Regions from separate parts of the Bacillus inaquosorum genome, predicted to be linked through region 1. Evidence: a T-box and tRNA genes for the amino acid it is inferred to sense, from the RefSeq annotation. Region 1 holds a T-box; the other holds one or more tRNA genes.
What was found. A T-box is a leader RNA that pairs with one kind of tRNA and senses whether it is charged. The one in region 1 lies ahead of thrS (threonine--tRNA ligase), so its partner is inferred to be a tRNA-Thr.

Region 1 (12,013 bases):
CGGAACCCGCGAATTTCAGCGTCTCCGCAGAATTAAGCAGCTCGGCACGACGTATTTGACGTTCCATGGCGCTGAGCACAGCCGGTTCAACCATTCTCTCGGTGTCTATGAAATTGTCAGGAGAATGGTTGATGACGTCTTTAAAGGCCGCCATGAATGGGATGACAGTGAGCGCGAACTCTGTTTGGCCGCGGCGCTGCTTCATGATCTCGGGCACGGGCCGTTCTCGCATTCATTTGAAAAAGTCTTTCACCTTGACCACGAAGATTTTACAAGAGATATCATTTTGGGGGACACTGAGGTCAATCAGGTGCTCAGAAAGGTGAGCCCACGTTTCCCGCAGGATGTTGCTGAAGTCATTGCCAAAACATATAAAAACAAGCAAGTGGTCAGCCTAATTTCGAGTCAGATTGACGCAGACCGCATGGATTACCTGCAGCGCGACGCTTATTATACGGGCGTCAGCTACGGCCATTTTGATATGGAGCGGATTCTTCGGGTGATGCGCCCGCGCGAGGATCAGATCGTCATTAAAGAAAGCGGGATGCACGCTGTCGAAGACTATATCATGAGCCGCTACCAAATGTACTGGCAGGTGTATTTCCATCCTGTGACAAGAAGCGCAGAGGTTATTTTAACGAAGATTCTTCACAGGGCGAAGCAGCTGCACGATGAAGGCTATGTGTTCACTCACGCTCCGGTTCATTTCTATTCTATTTTTGAAGGGAAATTGACGCTGGAGGATTATTTGAAGCTGGATGAATCTATTATTTTGTATTACTTCCAGGCCTGGGAGGATGAAGAAGATGCGATTTTATCCGATTTGTGCCGCAGATTCATTAACCGCCAGCTGTTCCAATACGTTGAATTCAATCCGAACGAAGAAATGTCGGCATATTTTGAGCTGACTTCATTGTTCAAAGAGGCGGGAATCGATCCGAGCTATTATTTGGTCGTCGATTCTTCTTCAGATCTGCCATACGATTTTTACCGTCCGGGAGAGGAAGAGGAGCGTCTGCCGATCCATCTCTTGACGCAAAACGGCCAAATTAAAGAGCTGTCCAGACAGTCGGCTATTGTCGAATCCATCTCCGGAAAACGGCGGACGGACCACAAGCTGTACTATCCGAAGGACCTGATTTGTGACGGCTCTGAACATCCGGAAGCGAAAATGAAAATCCGGCAGCTGCTGGGACTGACATAGAAATTGGAAAGAAGGAAAAAGGAGATGTCGGGAATTTGTTGAAAGAACATGCAAAACTGATGAAGGTGTTCTCGGATTCTGGAGAAATCATCGGGCGGAAGAAGCTGCAGAAAATGATTTATATCGCTAAAAAAATGCAGTTTCCTTTCTATGAGAAATATGATTTTCACTTTTACGGACCGTATTCAGAGGAACTGACGCTCCAGATTGAAGAGCTGTGCAACCTTGGATTTCTGCATGAGGTGAAGGAAAAAAAGGGCGGCTACTTTCAATACCGTTATTCACTGACTGAGACAGGCTCCGCGTTTTTAGACCATGCTGATCTGGATATGCCGGATATTAAAGGCTATATCGACAGTGTAAACAGCCGTTCATCACGGTTTTTAGAGCTGGTTTCCACGATCCTTTACTTTGACGGGCTTGAGGCTGAGGAAAAGAAAGAAAAAGTCTTTACAATCAAAAGCAAGCAAAAATATACAAATGAAGAATATGACGAAGCGCTTCAATACATAGAGGAACTGAAGCAGATTTGTTAACCATACCAAGCAAAAGAAATGAACCGTTTCTTTTGCTTTTTTTGTTGACAAAAGTTGCTAAGGGATCTATTGTGGATATTAGTTATCCATAATGAATCAGGAGTGAAGTATGATGAAAATGAAATCAGGGATGGAGCAGGCGGTTTCTGTGCTGCTGTTATTGTCACGGCTGCCCGTACAGTCTTCTTTAACGTCAGAGGCAATCAGCCAGCGTTTGCGTGTGTCTCCGTCTTATTTGAAGAAGCTGATGAGAACATTGGTTCAGGCCGGTTTGGCAGAATCCATACCGGGGACGAAGGGCGGTTTTACCCTTACGAAGCCTTTGACGGACATTACGCTCTATGATGTTTATCAAGCGGTTGAAGGCAGAGGTTCGATGTATCAGGGGAAAGGCCTGCTGCAATCCGTATTCGAGGGTGAAAGTAACTGTGTGCTGGAGACAGTCATGGGGGAAATCGAGGATAAATGGGCCAATCTCATGAGAGAAGAATCCTTGCAGCATGTCATGGACAGAGTCGGGGAATTGTATGATCTTGAAAAAATAGATGATTGGGTAAACCAGCAATTGAAAGGGCAATTGCAATGAAAAATAGCGGGCCGTTACAAAAATCAGAATCATCAGGAATATCCGTGCTGATCGTGCTCGCTCTCGGTTTTCTCATGGCTACTCTTGATGTAACCGTTGTGAATGTGGCAATGGCAGATATGAAAAACGCTCTTTCGATGTCACTTTCAGGTGTGACATGGGTTGTGGACGGGTACATCCTTACGTTTGCTTCACTTCTGCTGGCGGGCGGAGCCTTGGCTGACCGTTTCGGCTCGAAGGCGATATATATACTGGGCTTGGCCATTTTTGTCCTGGCCTCCTGCCTTTGTGCGGTATCGATTAATGGCCAGATGCTGATTGCCGGACGCCTCATACAGGGAATTGGCGCGGCTTTGTTTATGCCGAGCTCACTCAGCCTTTTGGCGGCCTCTTACCCTGATGAGCGGGTGCGGGCGAAAATGTTTGGGTTGTGGGCTGCCTTTGTGTCCGCCGCTTCTGGCCTTGGGCCCTTTATCGGCGGTGTGCTGGTACAAGCAGCAGGCTGGCAGAGTATTTTTCTGATCAACGTGCCTTTAGGGGCGGCTGCGCTCATTTCAGCTTACCGAATACTCGACCGCGTGCCGGGAAAAAGCAGGCACGTGAATATCACAGGGCACCTGCTTGGAGTGGCGGCGCATTGATACAGGGGCCTTCAGCGGGCTGGCGTTCGCCCGTAATTCTCGGTGCATTCGCGGCGGCGCTTTTGGCATTTGTGCTGTTTTTGCTGCGGGAAATCTCTGCGAAAACATCGATTCTGCCGGTGTCCTTATATAAAAACGGCCGTTTCTCAGCTGCTCAGTTTGTCGGTTTTCTGCTCAATTTTGCCCTTTTCGGCGGCATGTTTATGCTGAGTCTTTTTTTGCAGGAAGCAAGAGGCGCAAGCTCCTTTATGGCCGGAGTTGAGCTGCTGCCGATGATGGCCGTCTTCGTGATCGGCAACCTGCTGTTTGCCCGTCTGGCGAATCGGTTCGAAGCAGGGCAGCTTATGTTTGTGTCAATGACGGTCAGCTGTATCATTGCATTGCTGTTATTTGTGCTGATTTCACCGGATTTTCCTTATTGGCAGCTGGCTGTTTTGATGTCTGTCATGAACCTTGGCACCGGCATTACAGTTCCTGCCATGACAACTGTAATCATGCAGGCTGCCGGGCAAAAGCATGCGAATATCGCCGGCGCGGCTTTAAATGCGAACCGGCAAATCGGAGCCTTGGTCGGCGTAGCGGTATCCGGGGTGATCATTCATCTGTCTGCCACTTGGTATGCCGGTGCCGGGTTTACGTTTTTGATGATGGGAGCGGCGTACAGCCTCGCCGCATTGCTTGTATGGCTGTTTCTGGTTGCCCATAACGGGACTGCCGCGTCAGAAAAAAATGTAAATCACTGATTGCGCTTTGTGGGAATATATAGTAAGATATAAAAAATTATTGAAACAACAGGCACTGATAAGGACACGAGATGCTTTTTACGGTTTCCAGAGAGGGAAGGACAGCTGAGATCTTCCTAACGCAGGGAAAGCAGCTTACCGCCTTTGAGCCGTATCGGGGAAATCAAGTATCTGATACCGTCATGCTGCGTTACAGCACCTTAAAGCCGATACACCATGTGTGTTGATCGGGAATTTGGGTGGAACCACGGATAATAAACACATTCGTCCCTTTTAGAGGGATGGGTGTGTTTTTTTATGAATTGAATACATGCGAAGAAAAGGACATGAATGATATTTACGGTTTTCAGAGAGGGAAGAAAAGGTGAGAGCTTCCCAGCTTAGGAATATCATTTACCGCCTTGGAGCAGCATTGGGGAACTGAAGTATCCAATGCCGTCTATGCTGCGTTACAGCACCGAGCCGATAAACATAGCGTTTGTCGGGAATTTGGGTGGAACCACGGGTAAATCACACACTCGTCCCTTTTAGAGGGATGGGTGTGTTTTTTTATGAATTGAATATATGCGAAGAAAAGGACATGAATGATATTTACGGTTTTCAGAGAGGGAAGGAAAGGTGAGAGCTTCCCAGCTTAGGAATATCATTTACCGCCTTGGAGCAGCATTGGGGAACTGAAGTATCCAATGCCGTCTATGCTGCGTTACAGCACCGAGCCGATAAACATAGCGTTTGTCGGGAACTTGGGTGGAACCACGGGTAAATCACACACTCGTCCCTTTCAGCGGGACGGGTGTGTTTTTTTATATACAACAATTGATAAGGAGTGTTTAAAATGAGTAAACATGTACACATTCAGCTTCCGGACGGACAGATCAAGGAATATCCGAAAGGCGTCACTATTAAAGAAGCGGCTGGTTCTATCAGTTCCAGTCTGCAAAAGAAGGCGGCTGCGGGCCAGGTCAACGGCAAGCTTGTTGATCTCAGCTTCAAGCTGGAGGAGGATGCTGAGCTTTCGATTGTCACACTTGATTCCCAAGAAGGCTTGCAGGTGCTTCGCCACACATCAGCGCACGTGCTGGCTCAAGCGGTGAAACGGCTGTACGGCGACGTGTCATTGGGGATAGGTCCAGTGATTGAAGACGGCTTCTACTATGACATGAAGCTGGAGAAAAGCTTAACATCAGGAGACTTAAAGGCCATCGAAAAAGAAATGAAGAACATTATAAATGAGAACCTTGAAATCAAACGAAATGAGGTTTCTTACGAAGAGGCTGAAGAGCTGTTTGCCAAAAAAGGCGAGCCGTTTAAGCTGGAGATTTTGAAGGATATTCCGCGGGGGGAGGACATTGCGCTGTATCAGCAGGGAGAATTCGTTGACCTGTGCCGCGGGCCTCATCTTCCTTCTACAGGAATGATCAAGGCGTTCAAATTGACAAGAGTATCGGGCGCTTATTGGCGCGGAGACAGTGAAAATGAAGTCCTCCAGCGGGTGTACGGGGTTGCGTTTCAAAAGAAAAAAGATCTTGATGCGCATCTGCATATGCTGGAAGAAGCGGCAAAACGTGATCACCGCAAGCTGGGCAAACAATTAGAGCTGTTTATGTTTTCTGAAGAAGCGCCGGGGATGCCGTTTTATTTGCCAAAAGGGCAGATTGTCCGCAATGAGCTGGAACGCTTCTCGCGTGAGCTGCAAACAAAGGCCGGCTATGATGAGGTGCGTACGCCGTTTATGATGAATCAGCGGTTATGGGAGCAGTCAGGCCACTGGGATCATTATCGGGACAATATGTATTTTTCAGAAGTTGATGATACAAGATTCGCAATGAAGCCGATGAATTGCCCGGGCCACATGCTCATCTTTAAAAACAGCTTGTATTCTTATCGGGATCTGCCGATTCGCATGGCGGAATTCGGCCAGGTGCATCGCCACGAATACAGCGGTGCTTTAAACGGAATGCTTCGCGTCCGTACGTTTTGCCAGGATGATGCCCATATCTTCGTTCGGGAGGATCAGATTGAGAGTGAGATCAAAGAAGCGATTGGGCTGATTGATGAGGTATATCGTACATTTGGCTTCGAATATTCGGTCGAACTCTCGACTCGCCCGGAGGATTCATTAGGCGATGACAGCCTTTGGGAAGCATCGGAACGTGCCTTAGCAAACGTCCTTGAGGAGCTCGGCCTGCCTTATGAGGTTAATGAAGGCGATGGGGCGTTTTACGGGCCGAAGATTGATTTTCACATAAAAGATGCCCTGAAACGGAGCCACCAATGCGCGACAATTCAGCTTGATTTTCAAATGCCGGAAAAATTTGATTTAACATATATCAATGAACACAATGAAAAGGTTCGTCCTGTTGTCATACACAGAGCGGTATTCGGCTCGATCGACCGTTTCTTCGGCATTTTGATCGAGCATTTCGGCGGGGCATTCCCAGTCTGGCTTGCACCGATCCAGGTTCAAATCCTACCGGTTTCGCACGTTCACTTGGACTATTGCAGAAAGGTGCAGGAAGAGCTGAAGCAGCTGGGGATAAGAGCAGGCATTGATGAGCGCAATGAGAAGCTGGGCTACAAAATCAGAGAGTCGCAGGTGCAGAAAGTCCCGTACGTGCTGGTGCTTGGAGATCATGAAGAGCAGGAAGGTGCGGTAAACGTCCGACAATTCGGACATCAGCAGAATGAACACGTTCCTTTTCAGACGTTTAAAGAAAAACTTGTCAAACAGGTGAAAAATCGAAGTATCTAGGAGAAAAGCTGTAAATTCTCATTTTGCTTTTTTGACTTTCCCTATCCGGAATCAGTAAAATAATAAGTAAATCATATCGTTCGTATGTTATGAATGCATCTCGAAATGGGGAAATCTACATGGACCATGACAAACTGGAAGCAAATTTGCTGGATCACGCACTTACAAAATATTTGAAAAGCACGAAGCAATTAGATGAAGCCACCGTTCCGAAACACGTAAATAATGTAAGAGGATTTATTCTGCGGATCATATACAGGCATGGGAGCTGCACCATAAAGGATATTCTGAAGGAGGTCACACTGTCTCCCTCTGCTACGACCACTGCTCTTAATCATTTAGAGCAGGAGGGATTCATTGAGAGATCCAGAAATAACAATGACCGCCGCACTGTATGGATTACGCTTTCTGAATCGGGCAGGGCAGCGGCTGAGCAAATGATCGAAAACCGCCAGGGACTGATTGACGGCATGTTTGAACGTTTGACAGCAGAAGAGAAAAAGGCGTTATTAGCGATTATTGCGAAGCTGACCCAATAAGGATGGAAAAAGCCGGTGCGCGAAGCGCCGGCTTTATAGAGATTATTCCATATCGCTCAGGCGTTTGCCTGCGACGGCATAATGGTCTTTTCTCATTTCTTCTATAAACACAACAATTTTTTCTTCAGAAGCACCGGTGGTTTCCTTTACGGCTTCTGTTACTTTCTCGACAAGATTGCGTTTTTGCTCGTCTGTACGGCCTTCGAGCATTTTGACGGTTACGTATGGCATGGGTGCTGAATCCTCCTTTATCTCGTTTCCTCTCTTTAGAAAAAGAGGTTTCTTATAGTATACTGAATAAAGTAAATTCTTGCATTTTTAGAAAGAGGGATATCTCACTTGGACCGTTTTTTATATTATCCGTTATCGTTAATGCCATACCTCGTCATCACGTTAATTGTGTCGTTTACGATGCACGAGCTTGCCCATGCCTATGTCGCGTACAAATTCGGTGACGATACAGCGAAAAGAGAAGGAAGGCTGACGCTGAATCCCATTAAACACCTTGATCCGTTCGGAACCATTTTGATTCTGGTGGCCGGATTCGGATGGGCGCGCCCTATTCCTGTCAATCGCCGCTTCTTTAAGAAACCTCGGCTTGCCGGCGTGCTCGTATCCATCGCCGGGCCCGTCAGTAACCTGATTCTTGCGTTTGTCGGTTTCTTTTTGTTAGTGTTGATGCATGCATACGGAATGGAGATGCTTGCGGCGTTCAGCACGGGGCTGGATCAGTTTTTTTCCATTTGGATACAGCTGAATCTTGTCTTGTTTTTATTTAATCTGCTGCCGCTTCCTCCGCTCGATGGCTATCGTATTATTGAAGATCTCGTTCCGCCAGGGGTGCGTGCCAAGATGACGCAGGCGGAGAGCTACGGCTTTATCGTCTTTTTGGTTCTGTTTGTGACACCGCTCGGATCTTACGTGCTTTGGCCGCTGCTAAATGCCGGAAGAGATCGGATTTTACAGCTGTTTTCAGCGATATTTCAACCGCTTTTGTAGGAGGTAGAACTCATGGAAGAAAAAAAGAAAAAATCAATCGGGTTTAATATTATCAAAAGTGATCCGACAGATGGACACGGCGGCTTCGGTGTAGGGGCGCTAAGCCTCGATAACATTTCTCCCGTATTCGTCGATGTAGAGGAAAAAGAAGCGTTCGTTGACATCGGCGCCATGCACGCCCGCAGCACCGTTGAAAAAGGAATTAAATTTCTGCCGAATAAAGAAGAAGTTCCTAACGGAAAACCATACTGGCTTGTGTGGGTAACGATTGACAGAAAAGAAGAGGGGCCTTATTACGCTGGTGTGACAGCCTGTGAAATGACGGTCGACAGAAGCATCAGAAGAGGCTACAAGTCGCTGCCTGAGCATGTGAATCTGATGGATAAATCCATGAAGCGGAAAATTATCATCGATAAAATGGACGACAGCTCGAAACGTGTACTAGGCGAATTTCTGAAAAAACATGATCAGGGCCTATGGGACCGGTCCTCAGATGAATTAAAAACAGGCCTGCTTCCAGAAGACAATTAATTTGTGAATTTTCTGTGAACTTTTAGAATATTTGAACTATTTTTCGTAAACATTGAGTAAACTGGTGATACAGAAATAGGACATGGAAAATCCCGAGCCGAAACAAGACTCGGGGTTTTTCATTTTTAGGGGGATATGATGTCGAAACCGGTGACTGGGTAACGAAAGCCGACGTGGAATAAAATGACCTCTTTATCCCCGAAGGGTTACCAAAACTATTGTTCAGTTCGATTGCGTAACATGGCTTCCATGGATTATGAAGGAACCATACGAATAACCCGGCCTCCAAGGAGCCGGGTTATTTTTAATGATTCCGCCCCAGCCATTTATCCCACCATTTTTTCTCGGAAGCGGGTTTTTCTTTGGCTGGAAGCCGGTCTTTTGATTGTTTAGCGGGTTCTGCCCCGTAGCATACGTTTGATGGCTCAGTGCCTTTCACAAAATACGTGTAATGCTTGGCTGCGCATCCGGGACCGGATGTGTAGCCTGTTTCTGGATCAATGTACACGCCGGTTACGCCTTTTGGCGGTTTGAACGCAGTTTCCGGTTCACCTTTGAGCGCATCCTCCATGAAGTCAGCCCAAATCGTTTTGGCATAGCTTTTTTCTTCGACCGAGTCGATGGTGCTGTTTTTGTCATAGCCGGTCCAAACACCTGCGGCCAGCTTCGGATTGAAGCCGATCATCCAGCTGTCTGCGCTTGTGGTTCCTGATTTTCCCGCATATGTTCTTGTCAGGCGGTTGGCGATCGTCCGTCCGGTTACCGACGTATAGCCGTTTAAATCCGTATCAAACATGCCTGTCATCATACTCGCCGTGACAAAAGCGGCTTTTTCATCGAGCACCTGTTTATGCTTGCTCGGGTTTTCGTACAGCACATGTCCCGTCGCGTCCGTAACTCTTGAAATAAAAGTCGGTTCGATTTTCTTCCCGCCATTTGCGAGCATGGCGTAGGCGTTGACCATCTCAATCGGACGTACGGGTTCGGTGCCGAGCGCAAGGGAAGGCAGTGCTTGAAGACGCGCAGTGATGCCGAATTCCTTTGCCGATTGTACAAGCTTATTCATTCCGAGAAAGAGATGTGTTTTCACAGCGTAAATGTTGTCGGAAAGCGCCAGCGCCTGCAGAAGCGTAATCGGCTTGTTGGCGTAGTATCCGTTATAGTTGCTTGGAGAATAGGTTTCTCCCCTTGCATCAATTTGAAACTCGGTTTCTTCGCTTTTCATCAAGGTGACTGGCGTAAATCCGCTCTGGATCGCTTTATAGTACAGTAACGGCTTAATCGTCGAAGCAGGCTGGCGCTTCGCCTGTGTCGTCCGGTCAAACGGGCTTTTTTGATAATCCCTGCCGCCGACAAGGGCGAGAACGTTTCCTGTGCGGGGATCAATGGCTGAAAACCCGACTTGAATGTCAGAGCCGGCGTTAACGGTTTCGGTAATGGTCTCCTCAGCGATGCGCTGCATCCGTTTATCTACCGTTGTATAGACGTTTAACCCGCTCGTTTCAATTTGCTCCCGCGTCATGCCGAGCTTTTTCTCCAGCTCTCTCATCGCATTGTCATAGAAATATGGGGCCTTTCTCTTGGAAACTTGTTTATTCAAAGGCTGATAGGAAAGAGGTTCTTTGATCAGTTCATTCGCTTTTTTATGGCCGATCATCTGCTGCTTTTCCATCATCCGCACAATTGTTTTCTGGCGATCCTTGGCCTTTGTTTCATTGACATACGGCGAGTAGCCGGAAGGGCCTTTCGGGATTCCCGCCAATAACACAGCCTCCGCATCCGTCAGGTTTTTTGCATGCTTGCCGAAATACAGGCGGGAAGCAGCTTCAATGCCGTATGCGCCGTGTCCGTAATAAATTGTATTTAAATAGCCTTCTAATATCTCGTCCTTAGAATAGTTTTGTTCCAGGCGGATCGTGTAGAACGCCTCATTCCATTTCCGTTTCCACGTTTTGTCGTGTTCAAGGTATAAGTTTCTCGCATATTGCTGGGTGATGGTGCTTGCGCCCTGAACCTTGGCAAATGCTTTCAGATCTGCAAGCGCCGCGCCGGCCATGCGTTTATAATCAAAGCCGTGGTGATCGTAGAAATTTTGGTCTTCAATCGCCACTGTCGCTTTTACAATCGTCGGATTCATGTCCTTTAAGGGGACCCAATAGCGCTTTTCGCCGTAGTTCGTTTCCCCGAGCTTTGAGCCGTCACTGGCATACAAAATCGTGGATTGCGGCACTTGCACCGAGGGAGCGCCCTGGTATTTGGCTATCAAAATGACAGTCATAAACACAGCAGCTGCCGCTAAGGCCGCAAAAGCCCCTAAAAAGATGAAGGCGCGAACGGTTTTCAGCGTCAGTCTCAGCCGTTTATTTGTCATTGCATCCACAACGGGTTCCCCCTTTTTTTATGTTTCTACTATTATGAGAAAAAAAGATCGTTTTTAAACATCTCAGAACAGGACGCATCTTTACTTTTTCCCCGCCATCCTCTATACTTTTTCCTTAGGTGAAAATGAGATTTCAACCGAGAATAAAAGCTGATAAGACGCTTACAATAAATGAATACAGCCTTGAAAGGGAGATGACAATTGAGCGAACTTTGGTACACAGAGAAGCAGACGAAAAACTTTGGCATTACAATGAAGGTTAATAAAACGTTACATACAGAACAAACGGAGTTTCAGCATTTAGAAATGGTGGAAACAGAAGAGTTCGGCAACATGCTGTTTTTGGACGGCATGGTCATGACATCTGAAAAAGACGAATTCGTTTATCACGAAATGGTGGCGCATGTCCCATTATTTACACACCCAAATCCGGAGCACGTTCTTGTTGTCGGCGGCGGTGACGGCGGCGTCATCAGAGAAATCCTGAAGCATCCAAGCGTGAAAAAAGCGACACTTGTTGATATTGACGGCAAGGTCATCGAATACTCTAAAAAGTTTCTTCCTTCTATCGCAGGTAAACTGGATGATCCGCGCGTTGACGTTCAGGTGGATGACGGATTTATGCACATTGCGAAATCTGAAAATCAATACGACGTAATTATGGTAGATTCAACTGAACCTGTCGGACCAGCTGTAAACCTGTTTACAAAAGGATTCTACGCAGGAATCGCGAAGGCGCTGAAAGAAGACGGCATTTTCGTCGCTCAAACGGACAACCCATGGTTTACGCCTGAATTAATCACAAATGTACAGCGCGACGTGAAGGAAATCTTCCCGATTACGAAGCTGTATACGGCGAACATTCCGACATACCCAAGCGGTTTGTGGACATTTACAATCGGCTCGAAAAAATATGATCCGCTTGCAGTGGAAGACAGCCGTTTCTTCGATATTGATACGAAATATTACACAAAAGATATTCATAAAGCGGCGTTTGTTCTGCCGAAATTTGTGAGTGACCTGATTAAATAATGATGGTATGGAGCAGGAGCGAATCTTGCGCTTTTTTACAGGAAAGCGAGGGTATTATAGATGAGATTTG
Region 2 (12,013 bases), 470 kb from region 1:
GCGAAACGGGATTAGCCCAAACCAAGAGGCTTGCCTCTTGGGGTTGTAGGACACTCTGTACGGAGTTACAAAAGAACGAGGTAGATGAAGAGGTCTGGAAAGGCCCGCCATAGGAGGTAACAGCCCTGTAGTCAAAACTTCGTTCTCTCCTGAGTGGATCCTGAGTACGGCGGAACACGTGAAATTCCGTCGGAATCCGGGAGGACCATCTCCCAAGGCTAAATACTCCCTAGTGACCGATAGTGAACCAGTACCGTGAGGGAAAGGTGAAAAGCACCCCGGAAGGGGAGTGAAAGAGATCCTGAAACCGTGTGCCTACAAGTAGTCAGAGCCCGTTAACGGGTGATGGCGTGCCTTTTGTAGAATGAACCGGCGAGTTACGATCCCGTGCAAGGTTAAGCAGAAGATGCGGAGCCGCAGCGAAAGCGAGTCTGAATAGGGCGCATGAGTACGTGGTCGTAGACCCGAAACCAGGTGATCTACCCATGTCCAGGGTGAAGTTCAGGTAACACTGAATGGAGGCCCGAACCCACGCACGTTGAAAAGTGCGGGGATGAGGTGTGGGTAGGGGTGAAATGCCAATCGAACCTGGAGATAGCTGGTTCTCTCCGAAATAGCTTTAGGGCTAGCCTCAAGGTAAGAGTCTTGGAGGTAGAGCACTGATTGGACTAGGGGCCCCTACCGGGTTACCGAATTCAGTCAAACTCCGAATGCCAATGACTTATCCTTGGGAGTCAGACTGCGAGTGATAAGATCCGTAGTCGAAAGGGAAACAGCCCAGACCGCCAGCTAAGGTCCCAAAGTATACGTTAAGTGGAAAAGGATGTGGAGTTGCTTAGACAACCAGGATGTTGGCTTAGAAGCAGCCACCATTTAAAGAGTGCGTAATAGCTCACTGGTCGAGTGACTCTGCGCCGAAAATGTACCGGGGCTAAACGTATCACCGAAGCTGCGGACTGTTCTTCGAACAGTGGTAGGAGAGCGTTCTAAGGGCTGTGAAGCCAGACCGGAAGGACTGGTGGAGCGCTTAGAAGTGAGAATGCCGGTATGAGTAGCGAAAGAGGGGTGAGAATCCCCTCCACCGAATGCCTAAGGTTTCCTGAGGAAGGCTCGTCCGCTCAGGGTTAGTCGGGACCTAAGCCGAGGCCGAAAGGCGTAGGCGATGGACAACAGGTTGATATTCCTGTACCACCTCCTCACCATTTGAGCAATGGGGGGACGCAGGAGGATAGGGTAAGCGCGGTATTGGATATCCGCGTCCAAGCAGTTAGGCTGGGAAATAGGCAAATCCGTTTCCCATAAGGCTGAGCTGTGATGGCGAGCGAAATATAGTAGCGAAGTTCCTGATTCCACACTGCCAAGAAAAGCCTCTAGCGAGGTGAGAGGTGCCCGTACCGCAAACCGACACAGGTAGGCGAGGAGAGAATCCTAAGGTGATCGAGAGAACTCTCGTTAAGGAACTCGGCAAAATGACCCCGTAACTTCGGGAGAAGGGGTGCTCTGTTAGGGTGCAAGCCCGAGAGAGCCGCAGTGAATAGGCCCAGGCGACTGTTTAGCAAAAACACAGGTCTCTGCGAAGCCGTAAGGCGAAGTATAGGGGCTGACGCCTGCCCGGTGCTGGAAGGTTAAGAGGAGCGCTTAGCGTAAGCGAAGGTGCGAATTGAAGCCCCAGTAAACGGCGGCCGTAACTATAACGGTCCTAAGGTAGCGAAATTCCTTGTCGGGTAAGTTCCGACCCGCACGAAAGGCGCAACGATCTGGGCACTGTCTCAACGAGAGACTCGGTGAAATTATAGTACCTGTGAAGATGCAGGTTACCCGCGACAGGACGGAAAGACCCCGTGGAGCTTTACTGCAGCCTGATATTGAATGTTGGTACAGCTTGTACAGGATAGGTAGGAGCCTTGGAAACCGGAGCGCCAGCTTCGGTGGAGGCATCGGTGGGATACTACCCTGGCTGTATTGACCTTCTAACCCGCCGCCCTTATCGGGCGGGGAGACAGTGTCAGGTGGGCAGTTTGACTGGGGCGGTCGCCTCCTAAAAGGTAACGGAGGCGCCCAAAGGTTCCCTCAGAATGGTTGGAAATCATTCGCAGAGTGTAAAGGCACAAGGGAGCTTGACTGCGAGACCTACAAGTCGAGCAGGGACGAAAGTCGGGCTTAGTGATCCGGTGGTTCCGCATGGAAGGGCCATCGCTCAACGGATAAAAGCTACCCCGGGGATAACAGGCTTATCTCCCCCAAGAGTCCACATCGACGGGGAGGTTTGGCACCTCGATGTCGGCTCATCGCATCCTGGGGCTGTAGTCGGTCCCAAGGGTTGGGCTGTTCGCCCATTAAAGCGGTACGCGAGCTGGGTTCAGAACGTCGTGAGACAGTTCGGTCCCTATCCGTCGCGGGCGCAGGAAATTTGAGAGGAGCTGTCCTTAGTACGAGAGGACCGGGATGGACGCACCGCTGGTGTACCAGTTGTTCTGCCAAGGGCATCGCTGGGTAGCTATGTGCGGACGGGATAAGTGCTGAAAGCATCTAAGCATGAAGCCCCCCTCAAGATGAGATTTCCCATTCCGCAAGGAAGTAAGATCCCTGAAAGATGATCAGGTTGATAGGTCTGAGGTGGAAGTGTGGCGACACATGGAGCTGACAGATACTAATCGATCGAGGACTTAACCACATTTTGAATGATGTCACACCTGTTATCTAGTTTTGAGAGAACACTCTCAATTTGTTTGGTGGCGATAGCGAAGAGGTCACACCCGTTCCCATACCGAACACGGAAGTTAAGCTCTTCAGCGCCGATGGTAGTCGGGGGTTTCCCCCTGTGAGAGTAGGACGCCGCCAAGCAATTGCACGTTAGTGCAATTATGGAGGATTAGCTCAGCTGGGAGAGCATCTGCCTTACAAGCAGAGGGTCGGCGGTTCGAGCCCGTCATCCTCCACCATTTTGCCGGTGTAGCTCAATTGGTAGAGCAACTGACTTGTAATCAGTAGGTTGGGGGTTCAAGTCCTCTTGCCGGCACCACTTTTATATGATATAATATTCAAGTCTCTTGTAAGAAGAGCCATTAGCTCAGTTGGTAGAGCATCTGACTTTTAATCAGAGGGTCGAAGGTTCGAGTCCTTCATGGCTCACCATTTTTACGCGGGTGTGGCGGAATTGGCAGACGCGCTAGACTTAGGATCTAGTGTCTTTATGACGTGGGGGTTCAAGTCCCTTCACCCGCATTATATAGGATAACAGTTATAAAAACTGGACATCCTGTCTGCGGAAGTAGTTCAGTGGTAGAACACCACCTTGCCAAGGTGGGGGTCGCGGGTTCGAATCCCGTCTTCCGCTCCAACTATGCCATCCACGCCGGGGTGGTGGAATTGGCAGACACACAGGACTTAAAATCCTGCGGTAGGTGACTACCGTGCCGGTTCAAGTCCGGCCCTCGGCATTAAGTTTTGCGCCCGTAGCTCAATTGGATAGAGCGTTTGACTACGGATCAAAAGGTTAGGGGTTCGACTCCTCTCGGGCGCGCCATTATTCTAATAGAATAGATAGGAAATCGGGAAGTAGCTCAGCTTGGTAGAGCACATGGTTTGGGACCATGGGGTCGCAGGTTCGAATCCTGTCTTCCCGACCATTTTAATGGGGCCTTAGCTCAGATGGGAGAGCGCCTGCTTTGCACGCAGGAGGTCAGCGGTTCGATCCCGCTAGGCTCCACCAAAAGTTTTTCAAAAAAGTTGTTGACTTTGAAGAAGCAGCGTTGTATACTAATAAAGTTGCTTTAACAAAGCGAACAAACGAAATGATCTTTGAAAACTAAACAAGACAAAACGTACCTGTTAATTCATTTTTTAAATAAATCGCACAGCGATGTGCGTAGTCAGTCAAACTACTTTATCGGAGAGTTTGATCCTGGCTCAGGACGAACGCTGGCGGCGTGCCTAATACATGCAAGTCGAGCGGACAGATGGGAGCTTGCTCCCTGATGTTAGCGGCGGACGGGTGAGTAACACGTGGGTAACCTGCCTGTAAGACTGGGATAACTCCGGGAAACCGGGGCTAATACCGGATGCTTGTTTGAACCGCATGGTTCAAACATAAAAGGTGGCTTCGGCTACCACTTACAGATGGACCCGCGGCGCATTAGCTAGTTGGTGAGGTAACGGCTCACCAAGGCAACGATGCGTAGCCGACCTGAGAGGGTGATCGGCCACACTGGGACTGAGACACGGCCCAGACTCCTACGGGAGGCAGCAGTAGGGAATCTTCCGCAATGGACGAAAGTCTGACGGAGCAACGCCGCGTGAGTGATGAAGGTTTTCGGATCGTAAAGCTCTGTTGTTAGGGAAGAACAAGTACCGTTCGAATAGGGCGGTACCTTGACGGTACCTAACCAGAAAGCCACGGCTAACTACGTGCCAGCAGCCGCGGTAATACGTAGGTGGCAAGCGTTGTCCGGAATTATTGGGCGTAAAGGGCTCGCAGGCGGTTTCTTAAGTCTGATGTGAAAGCCCCCGGCTCAACCGGGGAGGGTCATTGGAAACTGGGGAACTTGAGTGCAGAAGAGGAGAGTGGAATTCCACGTGTAGCGGTGAAATGCGTAGAGATGTGGAGGAACACCAGTGGCGAAGGCGACTCTCTGGTCTGTAACTGACGCTGAGGAGCGAAAGCGTGGGGAGCGAACAGGATTAGATACCCTGGTAGTCCACGCCGTAAACGATGAGTGCTAAGTGTTAGGGGGTTTCCGCCCCTTAGTGCTGCAGCTAACGCATTAAGCACTCCGCCTGGGGAGTACGGTCGCAAGACTGAAACTCAAAGGAATTGACGGGGGCCCGCACAAGCGGTGGAGCATGTGGTTTAATTCGAAGCAACGCGAAGAACCTTACCAGGTCTTGACATCCTCTGACAATCCTAGAGATAGGACGTCCCCTTCGGGGGCAGAGTGACAGGTGGTGCATGGTTGTCGTCAGCTCGTGTCGTGAGATGTTGGGTTAAGTCCCGCAACGAGCGCAACCCTTGATCTTAGTTGCCAGCATTCAGTTGGGCACTCTAAGGTGACTGCCGGTGACAAACCGGAGGAAGGTGGGGATGACGTCAAATCATCATGCCCCTTATGACCTGGGCTACACACGTGCTACAATGGACAGAACAAAGGGCAGCGAAACCGCGAGGTTAAGCCAATCCCACAAATCTGTTCTCAGTTCGGATCGCAGTCTGCAACTCGACTGCGTGAAGCTGGAATCGCTAGTAATCGCGGATCAGCATGCCGCGGTGAATACGTTCCCGGGCCTTGTACACACCGCCCGTCACACCACGAGAGTTTGTAACACCCGAAGTCGGTGAGGTAACCTTTTAGGAGCCAGCCGCCGAAGGTGGGACAGATGATTGGGGTGAAGTCGTAACAAGGTAGCCGTATCGGAAGGTGCGGCTGGATCACCTCCTTTCTAAGGATATTTACGGAATATAAGACCTTGGGTCTTATAAACAGAACGTTCCCTGTCTTGTTTAGTTTTGAAGGATCATTCCTTCGAAACGTGTTCTTTGAAAACTAGATAACAGTAGACATCACATTCAATTAGTAAGACAAGATATCACGTAGTGATTCTTTTTAACGGTTAAGTTAGAAAGGGCGCACGGTGGATGCCTTGGCACTAGGAGCCGATGAAGGACGGGACGAACACCGATATGCTTCGGGGAGCTGTAAGCAAGCTTTGATCCGGAGATTTCCGAATGGGGAAACCCACCACTCGTAATGGAGTGGTATCCATATCTGAATTCATAGGATATGAGAAGGCAGACCCGGGGAACTGAAACATCTAAGTACCCGGAGGAAGAGAAAGCAAATGCGATTCCCTGAGTAGCGGCGAGCGAAACGGGATTAGCCCAAACCAAGAGGCTTGCCTCTTGGGGTTGTAGGACACTCTGTACGGAGTTACAAAAGAACGAGGTAGATGAAGAGGTCTGGAAAGGCCCGCCATAGGAGGTAACAGCCCTGTAGTCAAAACTTCGTTCTCTCCTGAGTGGATCCTGAGTACGGCGGAACACGTGAAATTCCGTCGGAATCCGGGAGGACCATCTCCCAAGGCTAAATACTCCCTAGTGACCGATAGTGAACCAGTACCGTGAGGGAAAGGTGAAAAGCACCCCGGAAGGGGAGTGAAAGAGATCCTGAAACCGTGTGCCTACAAGTAGTCAGAGCCCGTTAACGGGTGATGGCGTGCCTTTTGTAGAATGAACCGGCGAGTTACGATCCCGTGCAAGGTTAAGCAGAAGATGCGGAGCCGCAGCGAAAGCGAGTCTGAATAGGGCGCATGAGTACGTGGTCGTAGACCCGAAACCAGGTGATCTACCCATGTCCAGGGTGAAGTTCAGGTAACACTGAATGGAGGCCCGAACCCACGCACGTTGAAAAGTGCGGGGATGAGGTGTGGGTAGGGGTGAAATGCCAATCGAACCTGGAGATAGCTGGTTCTCTCCGAAATAGCTTTAGGGCTAGCCTCAAGGTAAGAGTCTTGGAGGTAGAGCACTGATTGGACTAGGGGCCCCTACCGGGTTACCGAATTCAGTCAAACTCCGAATGCCAATGACTTATCCTTGGGAGTCAGACTGCGAGTGATAAGATCCGTAGTCGAAAGGGAAACAGCCCAGACCGCCAGCTAAGGTCCCAAAGTATACGTTAAGTGGAAAAGGATGTGGAGTTGCTTAGACAACCAGGATGTTGGCTTAGAAGCAGCCACCATTTAAAGAGTGCGTAATAGCTCACTGGTCGAGTGACTCTGCGCCGAAAATGTACCGGGGCTAAACGTATCACCGAAGCTGCGGACTGTTCTTCGAACAGTGGTAGGAGAGCGTTCTAAGGGCTGTGAAGCCAGACCGGAAGGACTGGTGGAGCGCTTAGAAGTGAGAATGCCGGTATGAGTAGCGAAAGAGGGGTGAGAATCCCCTCCACCGAATGCCTAAGGTTTCCTGAGGAAGGCTCGTCCGCTCAGGGTTAGTCGGGACCTAAGCCGAGGCCGAAAGGCGTAGGCGATGGACAACAGGTTGATATTCCTGTACCACCTCCTCACCATTTGAGCAATGGGGGGACGCAGGAGGATAGGGTAAGCGCGGTATTGGATATCCGCGTCCAAGCAGTTAGGCTGGGAAATAGGCAAATCCGTTTCCCATAAGGCTGAGCTGTGATGGCGAGCGAAATATAGTAGCGAAGTTCCTGATTCCACACTGCCAAGAAAAGCCTCTAGCGAGGTGAGAGGTGCCCGTACCGCAAACCGACACAGGTAGGCGAGGAGAGAATCCTAAGGTGATCGAGAGAACTCTCGTTAAGGAACTCGGCAAAATGACCCCGTAACTTCGGGAGAAGGGGTGCTCTGTTAGGGTGCAAGCCCGAGAGAGCCGCAGTGAATAGGCCCAGGCGACTGTTTAGCAAAAACACAGGTCTCTGCGAAGCCGTAAGGCGAAGTATAGGGGCTGACGCCTGCCCGGTGCTGGAAGGTTAAGAGGAGCGCTTAGCGTAAGCGAAGGTGCGAATTGAAGCCCCAGTAAACGGCGGCCGTAACTATAACGGTCCTAAGGTAGCGAAATTCCTTGTCGGGTAAGTTCCGACCCGCACGAAAGGCGCAACGATCTGGGCACTGTCTCAACGAGAGACTCGGTGAAATTATAGTACCTGTGAAGATGCAGGTTACCCGCGACAGGACGGAAAGACCCCGTGGAGCTTTACTGCAGCCTGATATTGAATGTTGGTACAGCTTGTACAGGATAGGTAGGAGCCTTGGAAACCGGAGCGCCAGCTTCGGTGGAGGCATCGGTGGGATACTACCCTGGCTGTATTGACCTTCTAACCCGCCGCCCTTATCGGGCGGGGAGACAGTGTCAGGTGGGCAGTTTGACTGGGGCGGTCGCCTCCTAAAAGGTAACGGAGGCGCCCAAAGGTTCCCTCAGAATGGTTGGAAATCATTCGCAGAGTGTAAAGGCACAAGGGAGCTTGACTGCGAGACCTACAAGTCGAGCAGGGACGAAAGTCGGGCTTAGTGATCCGGTGGTTCCGCATGGAAGGGCCATCGCTCAACGGATAAAAGCTACCCCGGGGATAACAGGCTTATCTCCCCCAAGAGTCCACATCGACGGGGAGGTTTGGCACCTCGATGTCGGCTCATCGCATCCTGGGGCTGTAGTCGGTCCCAAGGGTTGGGCTGTTCGCCCATTAAAGCGGTACGCGAGCTGGGTTCAGAACGTCGTGAGACAGTTCGGTCCCTATCCGTCGCGGGCGCAGGAAATTTGAGAGGAGCTGTCCTTAGTACGAGAGGACCGGGATGGACGCACCGCTGGTGTACCAGTTGTTCTGCCAAGGGCATCGCTGGGTAGCTATGTGCGGACGGGATAAGTGCTGAAAGCATCTAAGCATGAAGCCCCCCTCAAGATGAGATTTCCCATTCCGCAAGGAAGTAAGATCCCTGAAAGATGATCAGGTTGATAGGTCTGAGGTGGAAGTGTGGCGACACATGGAGCTGACAGATACTAATCGATCGAGGACTTAACCACATTTTGAATGATGTCACACCTGTTATCTAGTTTTGAGAGAACACTCTCAATTTGTTTGGTGGCGATAGCGAAGAGGTCACACCCGTTCCCATACCGAACACGGAAGTTAAGCTCTTCAGCGCCGATGGTAGTCGGGGGTTTCCCCCTGTGAGAGTAGGACGCCGCCAAGCAATTGAAAAAAGGGCAGCTCATATGAGCTGCCCTTTTTGTATTCTGGTTTATTGGTATCATAAAATTTCATTTAATTGTATAATATAATAACTTTACACTGGATTTTAAATCGGCAATCAGGTTTTATGGACTGGGAAAATGGAAATAATAAAGGATAGAGCGAGAAAGTTGAAAATTCTCGAGAAACGCCTTATAGTAAGATTAAAGTCAAATATAGTCAAAGTCAGTAAAGGAGGGGGTTGAGTGGGACATAATATTTCTGACATCATTGAACAATATTTAAAACGAGTGTTAGATCAAAATGGCAAGGAAATTTTAGAGATTAAACGAAGTGAAATTGCAGATAAATTTCAATGCGTTCCTTCCCAAATAAATTATGTCATCAACACCAGATTTACAAGCGAAAGAGGATATATTGTTGAGAGCAAACGCGGGGGCGGCGGTTACATCAGAATCATTAAAATTAAAATGAACAATGAAGTTGTCCTGATCAATAATATTATTTCTCAAATTGGTATCCATTTGTCTCAAGCAGCCTCTGATGACATTATTTTAAGGCTATTAGAAGACAAGGTGATTTCAGAAAGAGAAGCAAAAATGATGGTCAGCGTGATGGACCGCTCGGTTTTACACATTGACTTGCCTGAGCGTGATGAATTAAGAGCGAGAATGATGAAGGCTATGCTGACTTCTTTAAAATTAAAATAAGCGGGTGAAAAGATTGATTTGTCAAGAGTGCCACGAGAGACCAGCCACTTTTCACTTTACAAAGGTTGTTAACGGAGAAAAAATAGAAGTTCATATTTGTGAACAATGTGCCAAAGAAAATAGTGATTCATATGGTATAAGTGCAAATCATGGTTTCTCTATTCATAATTTACTTTCGGGTTTGCTGAATATGGATTCTTCATTACAAAATACAGGAACTCAAATGTTCAGTCACTCGGAGCAAATATCTGCTTGTCCGAAATGCGGAATGACTTTTCAGCAATTTAGAAAAATCGGCCGTTTTGGATGTTCTGAATGTTATAAAACATTTCATAGCAACATTACACCTATCTTACGTAAAGTGCACAGCGGAAACACTGTGCATGCTGGGAAAATACCGAAACGTATAGGCGGCAATCTTCATGTCAGACGGCAGATTGACATGCTGAAAAAAGAATTAGAATCCTTAATCCATCAAGAAGAATTTGAAAACGCAGCTCATGTGAGAGATCAAATTCGTTCATTAGAACAATCACTCAAAAGTACAGATAGTGAGGAGGAACAGGAGTAATGTCGCTAAAGCATTTTATTCAGGACGCACTAAGCAGTTGGATGAAGCAGAAAGGACCTGAAAGTGACATTGTACTCAGCAGCCGCATACGTTTAGCAAGGAACTTTGAACATATACGGTTCCCTACGCGGTATTCCAATGAAGAAGCCTCATCCATCATACAGCAATTTGAAGATCAGTTTTCAGACCAAGATATTCCCGGAATCGGCAAATTCGTTTTGATCAGAATGAATGAGGCACAGCCTTTAGAAAAGCGTGTACTTGTTGAAAAACATCTAATCAGTCCGAATCTGACAGAGTCTCCTTTTGGTGGCTGTTTGCTTTCTGAAAATGAGGAAGTAAGCGTCATGTTAAATGAAGAGGATCATATTAGAATTCAGTGTCTTTTCCCTGGATTTCAGCTGTTAGAAGCAATGAAAGCCGCAAACCAAGTCGATGACTGGATTGAAGAAAAAGTTGATTATGCTTTCCATGAACAAAGAGGATACTTAACCAGCTGTCCTACAAATGTAGGTACGGGTCTAAGGGCTTCAGTCATGATGCATCTGCCGGCACTGGTTTTAACTAGGCAAATAAATCGAATTATACCGGCAATTAATCAATTAGGCTTAGTTGTTAGAGGAATTTATGGGGAAGGCAGCGAAGCAGTAGGGAATATCTTTCAAATTTCAAATCAGATCACGCTTGGTAAGTCAGAGCAGGATATTGTTGATGACCTTAACAGTGTTGCTGCCCAGCTGATTGAACAAGAACGATCTGCCCGAGAAGCGCTTTATCAAACCTCTAAAATTGAACTTGAGGATAAGGTGTATCGGTCTTACGGGGTCTTGTCCAACTGCCGGATGATAGAATCGAAAGAAACTGCAAAGTGCCTTTCAGATGTCCGGTTAGGCATTGATCTAGGCATTATTAAAGGACTTTCAAGCAACATACTTAACGAATTAATGATTTTGACACAGCCAGGATTTTTACAGCAGTACTCGGGAGGCGCTTTGCGTCCGAACGAAAGGGACATTCGAAGGGCGGCTCTCATCAGAGAACGGCTTCACTTAGAAATGAATGGGAAAAGACAGGAGGATGAATCGATATGATGTTTGGAAGATTTACAGAACGAGCTCAAAAAGTACTGGCGCTTGCACAGGAAGAAGCACTTCGTTTAGGTCATAATAACATTGGCACTGAGCACATTTTATTAGGACTGGTACGAGAAGGAGAAGGCATTGCTGCTAAAGCTCTTCAAGCGCTTGGACTTGGTTCAGATAAAATTCAAAAAGAAGTTGAAAGTTTAATCGGGCGCGGACAGGAAATGTCTCAAACGATTCATTATACTCCAAGAGCTAAAAAAGTCATTGAGCTTTCAATGGATGAGGCAAGAAAACTTGGTCATTCTTATGTTGGAACAGAACATATTCTTCTTGGTCTGATTCGCGAAGGAGAAGGTGTTGCTGCGAGAGTCCTGAATAACCTCGGTGTCAGCTTAAATAAAGCAAGACAGCAAGTGCTCCAGCTTCTTGGAAGCAATGAAACAGGATCATCAGGAGCAGGAACAAACAGCAATGCGAATACGCCTACGCTTGACAGCTTGGCAAGAGACTTAACTGCTATTGCGAAGGAAGACAGTCTTGATCCTGTCATCGGCAGAAGCAAGGAAATCCAGCGTGTAATCGAAGTGTTAAGCCGCAGAACGAAAAACAATCCTGTTCTCATTGGAGAACCAGGTGTAGGTAAGACGGCGATTGCAGAAGGTTTGGCACAGCAAATTATCAATAACGAAGTTCCCGAAATCTTACGTGATAAACGCGTGATGACATTAGACATGGGAACAGTGGTTGCCGGCACAAAATACCGCGGAGAATTTGAGGATCGCCTGAAGAAGGTCATGGACGAAATTCGCCAGGCAGGAAACATCATTCTATTCATCGATGAACTCCATACATTAATCGGAGCGGGCGGAGCAGAAGGTGCAATTGATGCATCTAACATTTTAAAACCTTCGCTTGCTCGCGGTGAACTTCAATGTATTGGGGCGA

Region 2: it encodes a tRNA-Thr, which carries the amino acid that the T-box ahead of thrS (threonine--tRNA ligase) is inferred to sense. The anticodon was not compared.

The regions. Positions count from the first base shown of each region.
Region 1 covers NZ_CP096592.1:3,860,227-3,872,239, reverse strand. Annotated here, with positions in the region: gene M1M80_RS19630 (HD domain-containing protein) at 1-1,204, shown strand, start outside; gene M1M80_RS19625 (YwgA family protein) at 1,240-1,740, shown strand; gene M1M80_RS19620 (Rrf2 family transcriptional regulator) at 1,853-2,326, shown strand; partial or broken gene M1M80_RS19615 (MFS transporter) at 2,323-3,710, shown strand; T-box leader at 3,757-3,985, shown strand; T-box leader at 4,017-4,239, shown strand; T-box leader at 4,271-4,493, shown strand; gene thrS (threonine--tRNA ligase) at 4,546-6,462, shown strand; gene M1M80_RS19600 (MarR family transcriptional regulator) at 6,582-7,001, shown strand; gene M1M80_RS19595 (2-hydroxymuconate tautomerase) at 7,044-7,232, opposite strand; gene M1M80_RS19590 (site-2 protease family protein) at 7,341-8,000, shown strand; gene M1M80_RS19585 (YwhD family protein) at 8,013-8,531, shown strand; gene M1M80_RS19580 (transglycosylase domain-containing protein) at 8,836-10,911, opposite strand; gene speE (spermidine synthase) at 11,113-11,943, shown strand; gene speB (agmatinase) at 12,004-12,013, shown strand, end outside.
Region 2 covers NZ_CP096592.1:91,961-103,973, forward strand. Annotated here, with positions in the region: rRNA gene M1M80_RS00490 (23S ribosomal RNA) at 1-2,674, shown strand, start outside; rRNA gene rrf (5S ribosomal RNA) at 2,729-2,844, shown strand; tRNA gene M1M80_RS00500 (tRNA-Val) at 2,867-2,942, shown strand; tRNA gene M1M80_RS00505 (tRNA-Thr) at 2,947-3,022, shown strand; tRNA gene M1M80_RS00510 (tRNA-Lys) at 3,060-3,135, shown strand; tRNA gene M1M80_RS00515 (tRNA-Leu) at 3,143-3,225, shown strand; tRNA gene M1M80_RS00520 (tRNA-Gly) at 3,266-3,340, shown strand; tRNA gene M1M80_RS00525 (tRNA-Leu) at 3,355-3,440, shown strand; tRNA gene M1M80_RS00530 (tRNA-Arg) at 3,450-3,526, shown strand; tRNA gene M1M80_RS00535 (tRNA-Pro) at 3,553-3,629, shown strand; tRNA gene M1M80_RS00540 (tRNA-Ala) at 3,637-3,712, shown strand; rRNA gene M1M80_RS00545 (16S ribosomal RNA) at 3,887-5,436, shown strand; rRNA gene M1M80_RS00550 (23S ribosomal RNA) at 5,606-8,533, shown strand; rRNA gene rrf (5S ribosomal RNA) at 8,588-8,703, shown strand; gene ctsR (transcriptional regulator CtsR) at 8,948-9,412, shown strand; gene mcsA (protein-arginine kinase activator protein McsA) at 9,426-9,983, shown strand; gene mcsB (protein-arginine kinase McsB) at 9,983-11,074, shown strand; gene clpC (ATP-dependent protease ATP-binding subunit ClpC) at 11,071-12,013, shown strand, end outside.